Regions from separate parts of the Mesobacillus sp. genome, predicted to be linked through region 2. Evidence: riboswitches for the same ligand, from Rfam matches in the RefSeq annotation. Region 2 holds a riboswitch; the other holds the start of a gene.
What was found. Region 2 has a riboswitch for FMN ahead of AC3EBE_RS18985 (ECF transporter S component). Riboswitches for the same ligand answer to the same signal wherever they lie in the genome.
Positions count from the first base shown of each region.

Region 1: linked by a shared signal. The riboswitch ahead of ribD (bifunctional diaminohydroxyphosphoribosylaminopyrimidine deaminase/5-amino-6-(5-phosphoribosylamino)uracil reductase RibD) and the one ahead of AC3EBE_RS18985 (ECF transporter S component) in region 2 are both predicted to bind FMN.

Region 1 is NZ_JBYNSB010000066.1:6,885-16,172, forward strand. Features, by position in the region: gene katA (catalase KatA) at 1-670, opposite strand, end outside; gene AC3EBE_RS24225 (cell wall hydrolase) at 1,087-1,674, shown strand; gene dacB (D-alanyl-D-alanine carboxypeptidase/D-alanyl-D-alanine endopeptidase) at 1,818-3,296, opposite strand; gene AC3EBE_RS24235 (hypothetical protein) at 3,426-3,629, shown strand; gene AC3EBE_RS24240 (metal-sensitive transcriptional regulator) at 3,759-4,079, shown strand; FMN riboswitch at 4,139-4,284, shown strand; gene ribD (bifunctional diaminohydroxyphosphoribosylaminopyrimidine deaminase/5-amino-6-(5-phosphoribosylamino)uracil reductase RibD) at 4,448-5,542, shown strand; gene ribE (riboflavin synthase) at 5,544-6,200, shown strand; gene AC3EBE_RS24255 (bifunctional 3,4-dihydroxy-2-butanone-4-phosphate synthase/GTP cyclohydrolase II) at 6,215-7,408, shown strand; gene ribH (6,7-dimethyl-8-ribityllumazine synthase) at 7,429-7,899, shown strand; gene AC3EBE_RS24265 (IS110 family RNA-guided transposase) at 8,262-9,288, shown strand, end outside.
Region 2 is NZ_JBYNSB010000050.1:2,669-11,956, forward strand. Features, by position in the region: gene serA (phosphoglycerate dehydrogenase) at 132-1,706, opposite strand; FMN riboswitch at 2,007-2,141, shown strand; gene AC3EBE_RS18985 (ECF transporter S component) at 2,304-2,885, shown strand; gene AC3EBE_RS18990 (ferredoxin) at 2,990-3,238, opposite strand; gene AC3EBE_RS18995 (YpbB family protein) at 3,577-4,638, shown strand; gene AC3EBE_RS19000 (RecQ family ATP-dependent DNA helicase) at 4,629-6,119, shown strand; gene AC3EBE_RS19005 (CPBP family intramembrane glutamic endopeptidase) at 6,133-6,735, shown strand; gene AC3EBE_RS19010 (LysM peptidoglycan-binding domain-containing protein) at 6,728-7,465, shown strand; gene AC3EBE_RS19015 (YpbF family protein) at 7,642-8,100, shown strand; gene AC3EBE_RS19020 (manganese catalase family protein) at 8,132-8,701, opposite strand; gene AC3EBE_RS19025 (spore coat protein CotJB) at 8,727-8,987, opposite strand; gene AC3EBE_RS19030 (spore coat associated protein CotJA) at 8,984-9,214, opposite strand.

The DNA.
Region 1 (9,288 bases), on a different contig from region 2:
CTCCCTGCTCAGTCTTGAAGTGGTACTTGACCCAAACGCTTTCGCCCTCTGCATTTGTCCATTTGAATGTATGGCTGCCAAAGCCATGCATATGGCGGAAAGTGGCCGGAATACCGCGATCCGACATCAGGATTGTCACCTGATGCAGTGATTCTGGAGACAGTGACCAGAAATCCCAAACCGCATTTGGGTTTTTTAAATGTGTTTGAGGATCCCTTTTTTGTGTATGGATGAAGTCAGGGAACTTGATAGCGTCGCGGATAAAGAATACAGGAGTATTATTGCCGACGATATCGTAGTTTCCTTCCTCTGTGTAAAATTTAACGGCAAAACCGCGTGGATCGCGAACCGTATCGGCTGATCCCAGTTCTCCGGCAACCGTTGAAAAACGGATGAACATAGGAGTCTTTTTTCCGACCTCAGAAAGGAAGTCGGCCTTCGTGAATTCAGAAACATCATTCGTCACTTCAAAATATCCATGAGCTCCGGCACCTTTTGCATGCACCACACGCTCAGGCACACGCTCACGGTTAAAGTGCGCCAATTTCTCCAAGAGATGCACGTCCTGGATTAGTGTAGGACCTCTTGATCCCGCTGTCATTGAATTTTGGTTGTCCCCAACTGGAGCACCCCAGCTAGTAGTAAGATGGTTCTTTTGATTATTGCTCATCATCAACCCGCCTTTATCATGTATTTTTTGAATAACTAAATGATAACACTTTTCAATTAAAAATCAATACTAATTTATAATTATTTTAAATTAGAAATTAGTACAAGTTATAAAACTCCCTATAAATATATGTATTACATTGTCCGAAATTTAGAAAAGATTTTTTAATAAATCGGAAAGTTACAAATCTGTAACCTCTGTAAAATTTGAACCGATAAATGCTAATGCTGGTTATAGAAGGAAAATGAATGGCGTTGGAATAACTTTCTAGGTTTAAAACGGTTTCAAGCATAATGCGGATTAGGGGATTAATAGGCCGATTGGCACTTATTGGACGATGAATAACTATATTACAACTGCTAGCCTTAATATCAGAGAGAGAAGCAACAATACTGGAGGTATGGAGAATGAGAAAAATGAAAAAGAGCTTGGCAGCGCTGACAGCAGTAATGTCATTATCATTGTTTGCAATGAATGGCACAGCAGATGCTGCTACACACACAGTCCGCGCTGGCGATACATACTGGGGAATTGCAAGCAAATACGGAGTGCCCCTGCTTGATCTTAAAAAAGCAAACAATGCAACTAGCTATCTAGTATATCCGGGACAGCAGCTGACAATTCCGTCATCGCCTGTAACAGCGACAGACCAGGATTTGCTGGCACGCCTTGTGCATGCTGAAGCTAAAGGGGAGCCATATGCAGGGAAAGTGGCAGTAGCGACCGTTGTCCTTAACCGCGTGGCAAGCCCGGACTTCCCGAATACAATCAAAAGCGTAATCTATCAAAAATCCAATGGCTACTATGCATTCACGCCAGTAAAGAACGGTGCGATCAACCAGCCTGCGGATGAAGCATCCAAGAAGGCTGTTAAAGAAGCGCTAGCTTTCAAGGGCAGCGGAAAAGGATCATTATTCTTTTACAATCCTAAAACAGCAGTGAGCAAATGGATCTTCTCAAGAGAAGTTACAGTTACGATCGGCAACCACCGTTTCGCGAAATAACATGGTTCCGGAATAAACTCTTAAGGGATGGTTTCCGGAATAAATAGCAAATTACCGGAATATGTGAAAATAACCTATGAGTTTAATGAAATATACCATCAGAAAAAGCTGTGCAGATTCTCATCTGCACAGCTTTTTCTCATTTAGGGCTGCTTTGCTATTATTTCTACTATCTGGTCCTGAACTTTTTTGCCAGTTTTCTCATCTAGCAGATTATTTAATAGCACAGCGAAAATGATTGTATCGCCATTGCTTAAGTTCACATAACCAGCGAGGGTGCTGACTCCTGTAAGCGAGCCCGTTTTGGCCATGACATTTTCCTTTAGCAGCTCATTTTTCATCCGGCTGCGCAATGTTCCGCCTGTCATTCGGTCAGGAGAGCCTGATACAGGCAGTGAATTCCTGAAGGCAGGAAACCACGTTTCCTTTTGGACCTGGTAGAGCAGGGAGGTAATCTCATTGGCGGGTATAAGGCTGGCATGTGAGATTCCTGAACCATCTCTAATCACAAGTTGGTCCATGTTGATTCCGAATCTTTTCAGTTCAGAAGCCATAACCTCAAGACCCTTTTCCCAGCTGCCCTTATTATGGACCACCCTGCCCATTTCCTTCACCAGAACTTCTGCGTGACCGTTATTGCTTAGCTTCATAAACGGGAACAGCAGCTCTGATAGCGGCATCGATTTATGAGAAATCACTGGTTCCAGTTTTTCGGATGCACTGCCTCTAATTATTTTCCCAACAAGCTGAATTCCCTGATTGGTTAATGAATCCTCCAATAGACTCATGGCATACAAGGAAGGCTCCCAGACTGCAACCCATTCCTTCATTGCCTTTGCCTTCAATGGAATGGTACCCGTAACGGTGATTGTATTTCCCCCATGAGCCCGCTCTATTTTAATGGCTTTTTTGCCATCTGAAGCTGCTGTTTTCGTATGATTAACGATTTTAATATAATCACTAGCTGGCTCCGTTGTAATGGATGCTTCCATTCCAGTCTTTTTTCCCGGGAGGATATCTAAAATGATAGTTCCCGCATCGTAATCATGATTCGGGGACGCTGTTAAAGCGGAGATTTGCGCACCGTAATATTCATGTTCATCATTCCAGGTTAAATCCATCGAATAACGGATGTCGTCAAACCAAGTATCATCGGCAATTAAATTCCCTTTGATTTTGCTGATTCCCATCGCTTTTAATTGTGTTGCAAATTCATCGAAATCTGCCTGGATGAGGGTGGGGTCGCCCTTTCCCTTTAAAAATAAATTGCCATGCAGTGTATCGTTTTTTATTTTTCCATCCGTCAATAGCTCTGTTGTAAAAGTATAATTCTCTCCCAAAACCGAGAGTGCCGAAGCAGCTGTGAACAGCTTCATTACCGATGCTGGCTGGAGCCGCGTGCTTCCCATATGATCATACAAGAGTTCGCCAGTTTCAGCCGATCGGACACTGATCCCTGCCAATGAACCTTTTAGTTCAGGTGTGCTTTGGATCAGATTGTTTATTTCACTGGCCATATCCAGCTGACGTTTTGGCTCGACGGCCTGTGCGGGCGGCTCCTCAGGCTGAAGGAAGGGGAAGGCGGCAAGCAATAAGGCCAATGAAAAAATGATAAAGAGCATGCTTTTATTCTGCAAAATTTGGATCCTACCTTTCACGATTGGATGAATTTCGACATGGATTTTCCCAATAAACAACTAGTAAAGTCTATGATAATCTTTACATTAATAGAATGTTTAGGAGGGAAATAGATGAACCGATTCATGTGGAATGCTTTACTCATTGTAGCCATCGGAACAGGATTTTACTTCTATGTCCAGCTGATTTTTTCAAAGATAGCCGATCCGCTATTCGGCACCCTGGCCCTATTATTTGGATGTCTGTTTGCTGCCGGCATACTGAGAGAACTGATGCAGACCTCCCATCCTGAACATGAAAAAAGCCAGATTACATGACACTCCTGTCGGGGTGTCTTTATTTTTTTTATAGCATGATGGGTTTTATGAGAAGTACTCCATAGGGGTATGATAGTATTAAGATAAAAGAAAAAAGGGGGTTTTTAATTGGATATCCTCGAAACAGGAATGGACCCGGCGGAGTGCGAGGACAGCTGTTGTTCCTCACATAGGAAAAGCCATCACTCCGAAAAAACAAAAAAGAATCTCGTAACCAGACTGAATCGGATTGAAGGCCAAATCCGCGGCATAAAGGGCCTTATTGAAAGAGATACGTATTGTGATGATGTCATCACTCAAATATCCGCAACCCAGGCAGCCTTGAATAGCGTAGCCAAACTGCTTTTGGAAGGGCATATGAAATCGTGCATCGTCGAGCGTATCCAGGAAGGCGATAATGAAGTCGTGGATGAATTGCTGACAACGATTGAAAAGCTGATGAAAAAATAGGCAGATGCGCTTTGCTCGTATTCTGATTATTTATTCTGTATAATGAGTCATTAATTGAATATTTCCTTCGGGGTCGGGTGAAATTCCCAACCGGCGGTGATGAAGCTTGTGCTTCTTAGTCCGTGACCCGGTTAACATTTGTTAAACGGTGGATCTGGTGAAACTCCAGGGCCGACAGTTACAGTCTGGATGGGAGAAGGAAAAAAACGAGGATTAAAAACAAGGGGCAAGTATGCCCATTTTTACTCCTCTGCTTAAGTATAGCCTTTTTTAGGACCCCGAACATTTCGATGCTTTGGGGTCCTTTTTTTATTGAAGGATTTTCAGCCAAGTTTTATTTGAAATCAACAAAGTTAGGAGGGAACTTGATGAACGACAGGGATTATATGAATCTGGCCATTAATCTGGCCAAGGCTGCCACTGGCCAAACGTCTCCCAATCCCCATGTGGGAGCTGTTCTGGTAAAAGACAATCAAATTATTGGGATGGGGGCTCATTTAAAGGCCGGGGAGGCACATGCTGAGGTACACGCAATCTCGATGGCAGGCGAGAAAGCAAGCGGGGCAACCCTTTATGTAACGCTTGAGCCATGCAGCCACTTTGGAAAGACGCCGCCTTGTTCCAATTTAGTCGTAGAATCTGGCATTAAGAAGGTTTTTGTCGCGTCGGTAGACCCCAATCCGCTGGTTGGCGGAAAAGGAATAGCAAGGATGAGGGAAGCCGGCATTGAGGTGGAAGTGGGCTTGATGGAAGAGGAGGCCCTGTCGCTTAATAAAGTATTTTTTCATTACATAAGCAGCGGTCTGCCTTTTGTAACGCTGAAAACAGCTATCACCATGGATGGAAAAACAGCCACTGCAAGCGGGGAAAGCAAATGGATCACGAGTGAAGAGTCACGGGAGGATGTCCATCAGTTCCGCCATCGGCATGACGCGATTTTGGTAGGTGTGAATACCGTCATCAAGGATAACCCCAGCCTGACCACCAGACTTGAAGGAGGGGGAAAGAACCCAGTCCGCGTCATTCTGGACACTACCCTTCGTACCCCCTTGGAATCTGCAGTGGTAAATGATCAAAAAGCAGCAACGATTATCTTTACAGGAGCTGAGGCTGATCCTGCCCGAGTAACACAATTCAGTGATAAAGGAATTGAAGTGATCAAGCTTTCCACATCTCAAATAGTGATTCCAGACCTGCTTAAAAAATTAGGCGAACGAGGTATCACTTCCGTCTATGTTGAAGGCGGCGCCGAGGTCCATGGCAGCTTTTTAAAGGAGCGGGCTTTTCAGCAGATCATTACGTATATTGCTCCAAAACTCATTGGAGGAAAAATGGCACCAGCATCATTTGGAGGAGAAGGCTTCCTGCATCTCGCCGAAGCTGTGTCTCTGGATATAAAAGAAGTTACGAAAATTGGACAAGATATAAGAATCATCGCAGAGCCTGTCCAGGAAGGAGGTTAATATGTTCACAGGAATCATTGAAGAAATTGGCTCCGTGGCAAATATACAGCACACGGGTGAATCATCTGTCCTTACCATAGAGGCCAAGAAGGTTTTAACAGATGTCCATCTCGGAGACAGTATCGCTGTAAACGGGGTATGCCTTACGGTCACTTCTTTTTCTAAAAGTCAATTTACCGTTGATGTGATGCCGGAAACTGTAAAAGCCACCAGCTTAAAATCGATCCGAAGAGGATCAAAAGTGAACCTTGAAAGGGCGATGGCTGCTGGCGGCCGATTCGGGGGCCATTTTGTTGCCGGCCATGTCGATGGGGTAGGAACCATAATAGGAAAAAAGCAATTTGAAAATGCTGTTTACTATGAAATCGAAGCAGATGCTGAAATGATTAAATTCATTATTTTGAAAGGCTCCGTTGCTGTAGATGGAACAAGCCTGACTGTTTTCGGGGTTTCGGAAAATAGTTTTACATTATCGCTCATTCCCCATACTCTTTCGGAAACTGTTCTGGGACATAAAGGGACGGGCGACATCGTGAATATCGAATGCGACATGATTGGTAAATATGTAGGCCACTTTTTAAACCAGCAAAATTCTGCATCCCCTAAAAGGGGCAGCAATATAACGGCTCAATTTTTAGAGGAAAATGGATTTATGTAAGGAGGTTGAAGGAAATGTTCGATCCAATTGAAGAAGCGATATATGAGCTTATGCAGGGTAAGGTCGTTATTGTGTGTGACGATGAGGACAGAGAAAATGAGGGTGACTTCATTGCTTTGGCAGAAAAAGCCACACCTGAAGTCATCAATTTCATGGCAACTCATGGCAGAGGGCTTATATGTGTGCCTGTCGAGAAGGAGTTAGCGGAAAAGCTTGATTTGATGCCGATGGTTTCACGCAATACTGATCCCCACGGAACAGCATTCACAGTGAGCATTGACCACAAATTTTCGACGACAGGCATTTCTGCGTACGAAAGGTCAGCAACGGTTTTAAGCATGCTAGATCCTGAATCAAAGGCAGCCGATTTTAAAAGGCCGGGGCATGTTTTCCCACTAGTAGCCAAGAGTGGAGGCGTACTAAGGAGGGCGGGCCATACGGAAGCTGCGGTGGATCTCGCGAAAATGAGCGGCGCGAAACCGGCAGGAGTCATTTGTGAAATCATGAATGAAGACGGGTCCATGGCGCGCGTGCCCCAGCTGCGCGAAATTGCCGACCAATTTGAGTTGAAGATGATCACGATTAAGGATTTGATTCAATACCGGAATCGGAAGGACAAGCTTGTCAAAAGGGAGGTAGAGATTAATCTCCCAACTGAGTTTGGAATATTCAGAGCAGTAGGCTATTCAAATGTTGTCGATGATAAAGAGCATATTGCTCTGGTAAAAGGTGAAATCAATCCTGATGAGCCAGTGCTTGTAAGGGTCCATTCCGAATGCTTGACAGGCGATGTCTTTGGTTCCTTCCGATGTGACTGCGGTCCGCAGCTCCACGCTGCCCTGAGCCAGATCAATAAAGAGGGCAGAGGCGTCCTGCTTTACATGCGCCAGGAAGGCAGAGGAATAGGCCTTATGAACAAACTGAGAGCCTATAAACTCCAGGAGGAAGGCTATGATACTGTCGAAGCAAACGAAAAGCTTGGCTTTGGTGCAGATTTGAGAGAGTACGGAATCGGTGCCCAAATCCTGAAGGACCTTGGCATAAAGCAGATGAAACTGCTCACCAATAATCCTAGAAAAATTAAAGGCTTAAAAGGATATGGCCTCGAGGTAGTCGACAGGGTGCCAATCCAGATGGAAGCCAAAGAGGAAAATGAAAACTATTTAAAAACAAAGCACAGCAAGCTAGGGCACTTACTTAAATTTTAAAATTGAGAGGAAGATAAATCATGAACAAAACATTCGAAGGCAATTTAGTTGGCACAGGTCTGAAAATTGGAATCGTAGTTGGCCGATTCAACGAATTTATTACAAGCAAATTACTCGGAGGCGCACTCGACGCCCTCAAGAGACATGGAGTGGAAGAAAGCAGCGTGGATGTAGCATGGGTACCAGGAGCGTTTGAAATCCCATTAATCGCACAAAAACTTGCGAAGAGCGGCAAATACGATGCGGTCATTACATTAGGTACAGTTATCCGCGGATCTACTCCACACTTTGACTATGTATGCAATGAAGCGGCCAAGGGTGTTTCTTCAACTGCCTTGAATACAGGAATTCCGGTCATTTTCGGTGTGCTGACGACAGACACAATCGAACAGGCAATCGAGCGTGCTGGCACAAAAGCAGGAAATAAGGGCTGGGATGCTGCTACGTCAGCGATCGAGATGGCCAATTTAGTGAAAAATATTGAGATGTAAGAGGCTTAACGGAAAAAGCTGCAGCAAATCTGTAAGTTTATAGACAGGAAGGGTTTGGAATATGACATTCCAAACCCTTTTTCGTGAATATCGTACCTTTCGCTTGCATAGATTAAAAATTTAAATTATACATTTGGATACTACCAGACTAAGATAAGAAGTCATGTTGATTGGAGTGGAAGGCGCGTAGACTCCTGCGGGATCAGACGGACAGGTGAGACCCCGCAGGCGCCAGCGGCGACGAGTTATTATGAACGAAACTAGCTCCTTACTCGTAAATTCGTAGGTTAATCTGGTTAGAATGTTTACTGGAAAGAAAACATACCCAAATCAGAGCTACATTACGGAAGGAGCTAGTCATTATGAAGGATACCATAAAATACGTAGGTTTAGACGTATCAAAAGAAAAAATTGCCGTCGCTATTGCAGAAGAAGGTCGAGAAGAACCAAGATATTGGGGAATGATTCCTCATACCCCGGAAGCAGTGAAAAAATTAATGAAGAAGTTAGGTAGTCCTGAATCACTGCGTGTGTGTTATGAAGCAGGTCCAACAGGTTATCCCTTGTACAGGCTATTTATCACCCTGGGTATTCATTGTTCGGTGATTGCCCCATCTCTTATTCCTAAAAGACCCGGAGAACGGATTAAAACCGATCGCAGGGACTCCGTTCGTTTAGCTCAATTATATCGGGCTGGCGAATTAACATCTATTTATGTACCAACTCCAGAAGACGAGGCACTGCGGGATCTTGTTAGATGCCGAGAAGATGCCAAGGAAGACGAACTGAGAGGAAAACATAGATTAAGTAAGTTTTTACTTCGCAATGATATCAAACCTCCTGCTGGAGTAAACAAATGGACACATAAATATTACATGTGGCTGGACACGTTGAAATTTGAGAATTCTTCTTCACAGGTCACCTTCCAGGAATACTATCACCAGCTCAAGGAGCTAGCGCAACGCATTCTGAGGTTAGAAGAAGAGATTAAGGCTGTGGCAAGTGAAGGTGTTCACGCCGAGAAGATTCAAGCACTACAATCCTTAAGAGGCATAGCTTTAATTACGGCGACAAGTATTGTGGCAGAAATCGGTTCTTTTAAACGTTTTTCTACTCCTAAAAAATTCATGGCTTATATAGGGTTGATCCCAAGCGAGCATTCTAGTGGTGAAAGCAGGTGGCAAGGGCAAATAACCAAAACGGGAAATCGCCACGTAAGGCGTTTATTGGTAGAGGCTGCTTGGAGTTATCGATACAAACCCGCTGTGAAAGGAGAACTACAAAGACGTCAAAATGGTCAGTCCCCAACGATTCAGGCCATCTCATGGAAAGCACAGAACCGGTTACACAAAAAGTATTACCGTTTATTATCCAGAGGAAAGCAAAGCG
Region 2 (9,288 bases):
CAAATTGATGGTCTATTTGCTTTGCTAATTAAAATTTTGTGACAGGTAACTGAAACCGTAGCAAAAGAGCCCGGCTTTATTTGGGATATACATCCATGTGATAGCTAAGACGTATGCATAGGATCCTTATCTTAAAGGATGATACTGCTGATTGAAACGATATCCTTTAATGATTTAACCTTCTGGATCATATCCTCCTCAAGCGGCTTGTCGAAAGAAAGCACCATGATTGCCTCACCGCCAGCTTCTTTCCTGCCAACCTGCATGGTCGCGATATTGACATTATGGTCACCAAGTATCTTTCCAACATGGCCGATCACTCCAGGACGGTCCATATGCTGGATATACAGCAGGTTTCCTGAGGGATGGAAATCAATATTGAAACCATCCAGATTTACGATCCTTGGTCCGTAGTGTTCTATATATGTCCCTCTAGCCGTAAAGGTATCCCCATCCCCACGGGCCGTTACGGTTAGCGTATTGGCATAACCAAAAGAGTTACCCGTAATTTTTTCCCCAATCATAATTCCGCGTTCTTTCGCTATATGGATGGCATTCACCTCATTAACCGTTACATCAATACGGTTCTCAAAGAAACCAGATAAGAGGGCTTTTGTCAGGAAGGAGGTTTCCAGCTCAGCTGCAGTGCCAGAATATGTAACAGTCAGCTCATTGATTGCCCTATTATGGCATTCAGATACTATTTTTCCCATTACCCTTGCTAACTGATGGAAAGGCTGGATTTTTTCATAAATCTCTTTGGACATAGCGGGAAGGTTAATAGAATTGGCTACAGGCTTGTTCTCGAAAAAGGTCTTGATTTCTCTTGCTACTTGGGTAGCGACGTTCAATTGCGCTTCTTTTGTCGATGCTCCAAGATGGGGGGTGACAATGACAGAATCAAGCTTTAGTAAAGGATGTTCGCCCGGCGGCTCGATTTCGAATACGTCCAGTGCGGCTCCAGCTACATGGCCTTTTTCAATAAAGTGTGCAAGCGCAATCTCGTCAATGATTCCGCCTCGTGCACAATTAAGCAGATATACGCCTTGTTTCGTATAGCCCAATGTCTTTTCGTTTAGCAGCCCTCTCGTTTCTTTGGTTAAAGGAGTATGGACAGAGATTATATCTGCCACAGGAAGCAGATCTTCAAATGTGGATAGCTGCACCCCCAGGACATCGGCCCGCTCTCGTGTCAGGAATGGGTCGAAAACTTTAACATACATCCCAAAAGCTTTTGCTCGCTTGGCTAGTTCGGTACCTATCCTTCCCATGCCGATAATACCTAATGTCTTGCCATTTAATTCATTGCCGATATATTGATTTCTCTTCCATTCTCCATTTTTTACGGTGGAATGGGCCTGAGGTATGTTTCGCATTAATGAGGCCATCATAGCAAAGGTATGCTCCGCGGTGGAAATCGTATTCCCGTCAGGTGCGTTTACGACCACAATGCCTCGTTTAGTCGCTTCAGCAATATCAATGTTATCCACACCTACTCCTGCTCTGCCAACAATTTTTAAAGAAGGCATTCTCTCTAACAATTCGCTGTTAACCTTTGTAGCACTTCTGACGAGCAGGGCATCAATTTTCTCCAAATCAATGTCCCCAGAATCAACATTGTCCAATAATACTTGAGCATTCTCCATTGTAAGTAAAGGCTGGAGACCTTCCTCTTTGATTGAATCAGCCACTAATATCCGAATCATGTCCCATTCACTCCCTAAATATAGTGCAATTTTCTGACTATTTTACAAAACGAATAATCTTTTGTCAAATCACTAAAATGTTCACTTTTAAATGAAAACGCTTCCTTTTGGAGTGTCAGATTGATTGATAAAGTTCGGATATGAGGTGGTGAAAGCTTCGGGTTTTTCTGTATATCTTCAGCATATTCAGGATTTATTAAGAATAGGATAGAGATTGTGGCTGTCAGAAATCTGTCACAAGCAAACAGCTTCACAAAAATTCTTTTTTTCAGTATAATGAAGAGGTAAAAATTTAATATGGTCTATCTTCGGGGCAGGGTGAAATTCCCGATCGGCGGTAATGAGAGCAATTCTCTAAGCCCGCGAGCCTTTTTTAGGGCAGGATTTGGTGCGATTCCAAAGCCGACAGTATAGTCTGGATGGGAGAAGATGGAGGTTCTGCATACATTCAAAAATGCAGGTTTTGAATGTTTATTAAGCATGCTTTCACAAATTCTCCCTCAAGTATTCGAACTTGAGGGTTTTATTTGTCTTGGCGATGTGAATGCTGAATCTTTCTTCTTTATGTGAGATGGATCTCGATAAGGAGAGAGGATTATGAAAAGATATAATGTAAAAGCGTTAGTTTCAATCGGGATGTTAAGCAGTATTTCTTATGTATTGATGCTGCTGAATTTTCCGCTTCCGCCGTTTCCAAAGTTTCTAATGGTTGATTTCAGCGATCTGCCTGCATTGATTGCTGCGTTGATCTTTGGGCCGGCAGCCGGTATCTTAGTAGAACTTCTAAAGAACATGCTTGATTATTTTATGACAGGCAGCGAAACAGGGATCCCTGTTGGGCATGCGGCCAACTTTGTTGCCGGTGTTCTATTCATTCTTCCGACCTACTATATTTATCAAAGACTTAAGTCTGCAAAGGGAATGACCTTTGCACTTGTAGCAGGAACAGCAAGCATGGCAATTCTCATGAGCGTTCTTAACTACTACGTATTTCTGCCAGCATACACTTTATTCCTGAATATGCCGGCAATGTCAGGTCCTGAAGCCAGACAGATGATTGTAGCTGGTATTCTGCCTTTCAATTTTGTAAAAGGCATATTAGTTTCCGTTGTATTCATGCTGATCTTCACAAGAATGAAAACATGGATTGAAAGACAGCAATCTTTTAAAAGTGCGTAAAATGAACTTATTATATAGATAAAACAAAGCAACGGCCTGCACCGTTGCTTTTCTTATTTATAAAAATAAAAAATTCCCGCCCTAAGGCGGGAATTATGTAGTGATTATTCGAACTTAGTTGCGTCTCCGTTAAATGGCTCATCTGCAACTTTAATGGAATCAGTTGGGCAGCCTTCGAAAGCGTCCATCATATCATCGATCAATACATCAGGAATCTCAACGATACCTTCGTTTTCGTCAAGTGTTACAAATGCAATGCCTTCATCATCGTAGTCATAAATATCTGGAGCAGCCGCACCGCAAGCTCCACATGCAATACAAGTTTCTTTGTCAACAATCGTGTACTTAGCCATGATCTAATTCCTCCCAAATGTTTAACGATAGTATGTCGTCTTCCTAAAATAGGTGAAAACGTATTCCTCAATCCTATTGTAAAACTGTCTCGTCAACATTTCAATAAAAAAAGTATTGAGAATGCTTATCACATAAGGGGTTGAGTCGTTTTGATGCTTAAAATAATACGTTTACTAATGGGTTTCCATGTTAAAATAGACTTATAAAATTTTCCTGCAATAAGAAATTATGAGGGAATTAATGTTTGGAATGAAACCTGTCTAACGCAGGAAGAGAACTTTTCTGCAATTTGGAAACGTGTTTCAAATATAAAACTATATTCCGTTAGGGTGAGATTATGGAAATTACATACTTGGATGCAATCATAATGCACCTTCTCAATAAATTAAACGGTGAACGGACTGTTTATGCAATATTCCATTTGCTGCAGGGAAAAAGATCATCTCAAACCATACAGGATGCTCATCTATACAAGCTTACCCCTTATTTCTATTCCTATCCTGCCATTACAAGAAGCCAGCTTGAAACAATTGTTGGGGCCCTGATTAAAAGGGGTATGGCAGTAGAAGTGAATGAGACTAAAGTAGTCTTGACCGAAAAAGGGAAAGAAGCTTTAATGGAAAAAATCGCTGCAGAACCTCTGCCGGCTGGCCTTAAGGGGTGGAAGTACCATCAAGTGACCGATTTATTCTGGGGAAGACTAACATTGCTCATTCAGGTAAGCTCGAACTTAATCCATAAAGAACGCCATTTTATTCCCGTCCGCAATAAAAAGGAGCTCCTTGCTTGGGTGAAGCAATATATTGGCCAACAGGAAACTGATCGTTTTCAGCTGGCCGAGAAATTGTTTGCTGAATTAGCTGAAGCTTTGGACGCTCCGGGAATCAATCCGGAGCTATTGGTCATCAGGCTATCTGGCTATAAAAAAATTGGGTTGACCCACGTGCAGGCAGCAGAGAGGACTGGATTGGATCCAGCTCGCTATCATTTTGAATTTTTAACTGCAATTCATGCCGTATTGGAGAGAATTACGGCTGAAACATGGCGTTATCCTTTGCTGTCAGGTCTGATTAAAAAGCCTGACCAGGAGGTTCCGCTGACCCAATCAACGGAAAGAACCTACAGACTCCTTGAAAAGGGATATACAATAGAATATATATCAGCAGCGAGGAACCTGAAGGAAAGTACGGTCGAAGATCATATTGTAGAAATTGTACTTTCTATCAAGGACTTTAATATTGATGCGTATGTATCGCCTGAGAAGCAACAGCGCATCATTGAAGCGATGAAGGAGATTTCGTCCAAAAGATTGAAACAAATCCGGGAACAAGTACAGGATGCTTCATACTTTGAAATACGGCTTGTTCTTGCAAGAAGCGGTGATGATAAATGGACTTAAGGGACCAGTTACAGACATATTTTCAATTTAATGAATTCCGGCCTGGACAGAAGGAAGCCATCGAGTCGATTCTGGAAAAAAAACATACTTTGGCCATGCTGCCCACAGGAACAGGGAAATCATTATGCTATCAGCTTCCTGGCTATTTATTGGATGGGCAGGTATTAATTGTCTCTCCCTTGCTTTCATTAATGCAGGACCAGGTCGAGCAGATGATGGCCATGGGTGAAAAAAGAGTGATAGCATTAAATTCATTTCTTTCCCCTCCCCAAAAAGCAAGGGCCCTGGAGCGGCTCAATTCCTATAAGTTCATATTCATATCTCCTGAGATGCTGGCATTGGACAATGTGTTGAGGCGGTTGAAAGAAATCAATCTCTCCCTCTTCGTTGTCGACGAAGCTCATTGCATTTCGCAATGGGGGTATGATTTCCGGCCTGAATATTTAAGGCTCGGACTGCTCCGCAAAGAATTAGGGGAACCACTGACACTGGCTCTTACTGCGACAGCTACAGAAGAAGTGCGCTTGGATATAGCGGAAAAGCTCATGCTAAAAGAGTTGGAGGAAATCGTATATTCTGTGGACAGGCCATCAATTTCATTGTCTGTAGAGTATATAGACTCTTTCCAGGAAAAAATTGAGCGAACAATAGAATTAGCCCGATTTTTAAAGGGGCCCGGTATCATTTATTTTTCAAGTAAGAAGATGGCTGAACAAACGGCTGCCTATATGAGGGAGCACGGAATCAGCAGAGTAATGGCATACCATGGCGGGCTCGATTCAGAAAGCAGGATCCTGATTCAGCAGCAATTCATCCATGGTCAATTGGATATTGTATGTGCAACGAGTGCCTTTGGGATGGGAATCAATAAGGATAATGTCAGGTTTGTTATCCACTTCCATATGCCCATGCAGATTGAATCTTATCTTCAGGAAATCGGCAGGGCCGCGAGAGATGGTTTACCTTCAATTGCGATACTTTTGTATTCACCAGGAGATGAGCAGCTGGCATTTCAGCTGGCAGAAGCGGAATTGCCCGATCCGATACAAATAGACAGGTTGTTTACTTTTCTGGGGGACAGGAATATTGGATACCAAACGCTCCAGCAGTATATGGAGGAATTGATCGGTTTTTGCGGATTTACGGAAATTCAATGGAGAATTGCAGAAGATTTTCTTTCAAGCCTGAAGGTTATTGATTATGATAAGGATAAAACATTATTCAAGAATTTGGCAGCTGACCGCTTACAGGTGAAAAGCAAGAAAATCATCAGCATGCTCGACTGGATTCATATTAAAGAATGCAAAAGAACAGCGATCCTGACTGCCTTCAATGAGGAAAAGGTTGGTAATCCAAAAAATTGCTGCAGTATATGCGGTCTCGAGCTGCGTGACTTTAAAAGTACGGAAGATTTAAAAGAAGCTGGAGCCGGGATATATGACTGGAAAAAGGAGCTTGCCTCCATTCTATTATTAAAATAAGTGAGCGGATAAAATGAAGGATCAATATAAAGAAACTGTAGCTTCACTTACTGAAAAAGAACTGCTTTTTCATTTATTTGCTACTCAAATTTTACTATTAACGATTTCAGCTGTTTTAGGTATGATATTGTTTGATAGTCTGGATGAATTTACAAAAATATTTATCTGGAATGATCGTAAAATCCTAACGGTAGGAGCTGCTGCAGGCATTGCAGTCGTAGCAATAGACTTGCTGCTCATGAAGGTTCTTCCTCCATCCTATTATGATGATGGCGGCCTGAATGTACGAGTTTTCAGGAATAAGGCCGTCTGGCAGATTGCCCTGATTGCTGCAGTGGTTGCGGTAAGCGAGGAAATCCTGTTTCGCGGGGTTATACAAACGCATGCAGGTTTGATTGTTACCAGTGTCATATTTGCCTTGGTCCACTATCGTTATCTGTTTAATTGGTTCCTATTTACCAATATTATTTTACTGAGTTTTTTGATAGGATTCATTTATTTGCAGACAAATAATTTGCTTGTCACAATCATCATGCATTTTTTAATCGATTTTTTACTTGGGCTGTCAATCAAATTCAGGGTTAAAGCAGCAAATGGGGGTACTGACGTTGAATAAAGAAAAACCTATAAGGGATCAGGCTGAACGCCTGAGGAAAAGGGTTGAGCGAAAAACTGAGAATGCTGTGGAAAAAAGAGAAGCACTTCCGCCCAGAAGTGAAATACACAGGCAAAAACAAAAAAAGACTAAAGTAAAAGTGAAATATCCGGTTATCCGGCTTATGGCGCTGTTTTTCATTTTGCTGCCAATCATTTTTTTCAGTATCACTTCCTACCTGGAGGGGGGGAAAGGGCCTCTTGACATTTCTGCTGATCGTGCAGGTGTAGAATTGATTGATGTGGAAGATGGAGGCGGAAACAAAGTCGGGAATGATAGCTCTGAGGATGAGGACGCACCAGCTATTGAAGAGGTTGCCGACGAGGCTGACATAGATGTAGCAGTGGCTGCTCCTGCACCAGAGGCAGGGAATGATAAGAATTCCTCAAGCACTGATCCTGAAGACAAGCAAAAAAACTCTGCCTCTGTTACAGGGCCAGAAGAAACGACCGCCAATGAAACCGTAGTGGAAGCTACAGATTCTGCTGCTGTCTCTACTGGTATCAATGAGGGCGCTGCGGAGAAAATTGTTTATCATACAGTCCAGCCAAATGAAACACTGTTCAGGGTGGCGATGAAATACTATAAATCACAGGATGGCATTCCGTTAATTAAAAGCGCGAATAATATCCAGGGAAATGAAATAAAGGCGGGACAAGTTCTGAAGATCCCATTAAAAACCAGCCGATAATTGCCGGCTGGTTTTTTCTTTTTTAGCGGAATGGACCGGGATTCACGACTTTAATAAGCAAGAAAATTTTCACGGTTAAAGATTGCCGCTTCTATCATATCCATTCGGACAGACTCATAAATTTAATGTAGGCTTGGCCAAATCGGTTAGATCCAACCTTGGAGGGAGGTAATCTGATGGTTCCCGAAATTATGAATCTTGATGAAAAAACAGATCAGGCTACAAAAAAAATGTTAAATAACTTAATAGAACGGAAAAGAAAATTCGACCGTTTCAAGTCCAGGCATATTTGGTCTATTTGGGCAACGATCGGGCTGATTTCCTTATATTTTTATTATCTATATTTAACAGTACTGAAGCCGTATTCTTATTCATTTGCAGAAATATTTTCAGTTTATGTGCAGAATTCAGCTAATCTGTACTTTCTGATCCTGACGGTGGGTACCTATGGCCTGATGATCTTATTAAAGGAGAAGCGAGAAAAGGCAGAGAAAGAGTATCAGGCCCTTCGCTGTGAAATTGTTGACAGGAGCAAGGATTTATGGAAGAAGGAAGAGGAATGGAAAAACCGTCATATTGTCTTTGAAATGATGAAAAAGAAATATGATATTAACCTTTACCATGAGAACAAATAAGAAGCATCCAGGTGGGGATGCTTCTTAGCTGCTAAAATATACGCTTTTTGCCTTGTTCATCCTTCAGGATTTCCACCGCTTCCCTGAATCGCTGGGAGTGGATGATCTCGCGCTCACGAAGATAGCGCAAACCATCATTCAGATCTGGATCGTCACTCATATTGATAATCCACTGGTAAGTCGCCCTGGCTTTTTCTTCAGCTGCAATATCCTCGTATAAGTCGGCAATTGGATCTCCTTTTGCCTGGATATAGGATGCCGTCCAAGGTACTCCTGCAGCATTATGATAGAAAAGGGCGCTGTCATGATTTGCATAATGTGCATCAAGTCCAGCCTGCTTCATTTGTTCAGGTGTTGCGTCTTTTGTGAGTTTATAGATCATTGTAGCAATCATCTCAAGATGAGCAAATTCTTCTGTGCCGATATCCGTTAATAAACCAATTACTTTATCCGGTATAGTGTAGCGCTGGTTCAAGTAGCGCAAAGCTGCAGCAAGTTCCCCGTCTGCTCCGCCATATTGTTCTACCAGAAATTTTGCCAGCATGGGGTTACAGGTACTGACCTTGACCGGATACTGCAATTTTTTCTCGTAAACCCACATCTTGCTTCCCCCCTCCTTTACTCAATTAAAGCTGCCATGGCCACGGGCCGTCGTTCCAATTCCATGGGTAGCCTGAATAGCTATTCCCGTATTGCATTAAAGGTCCATAATTGCTTTCAATGATTTTCTTCAGCCGTTTTCTTTCCTTGGCAAATTGGTTGAACTGATTGATCGCTTCATAATCGTCTGGATGGGTATCCAGATACAACGTTAGTTCAACGAGGACAAAATCGACTGCTTGCAATTGCTCCATCGTGGTGTAGAATTCCTGCGGAAGCTGCTTCATGAAGGATCGACCTCCCTGGGAGCTTCATAAGGGGAATACCATGGGTCATAGAAAACTTTCCAAAGTGTCCCTGTGTGCAATGCCTGCATTGGCGTAAACTGTTCCAAATTAGGGGGCTGGAAGCCTAAGTATAAATTTGGAGGTGTAGAATACGTCTTAGCCTTGATCGGCGGACAGGGGTCGAAGGGACTGGCATACGGATACCAAACTTTTCGATGTGTTGACAAGCAAAGCCCTCCTCTATATAAACTTCAGTTCATTTTATGAGCAAAATTTTATTTAATGTTATATTTTTGGGGGT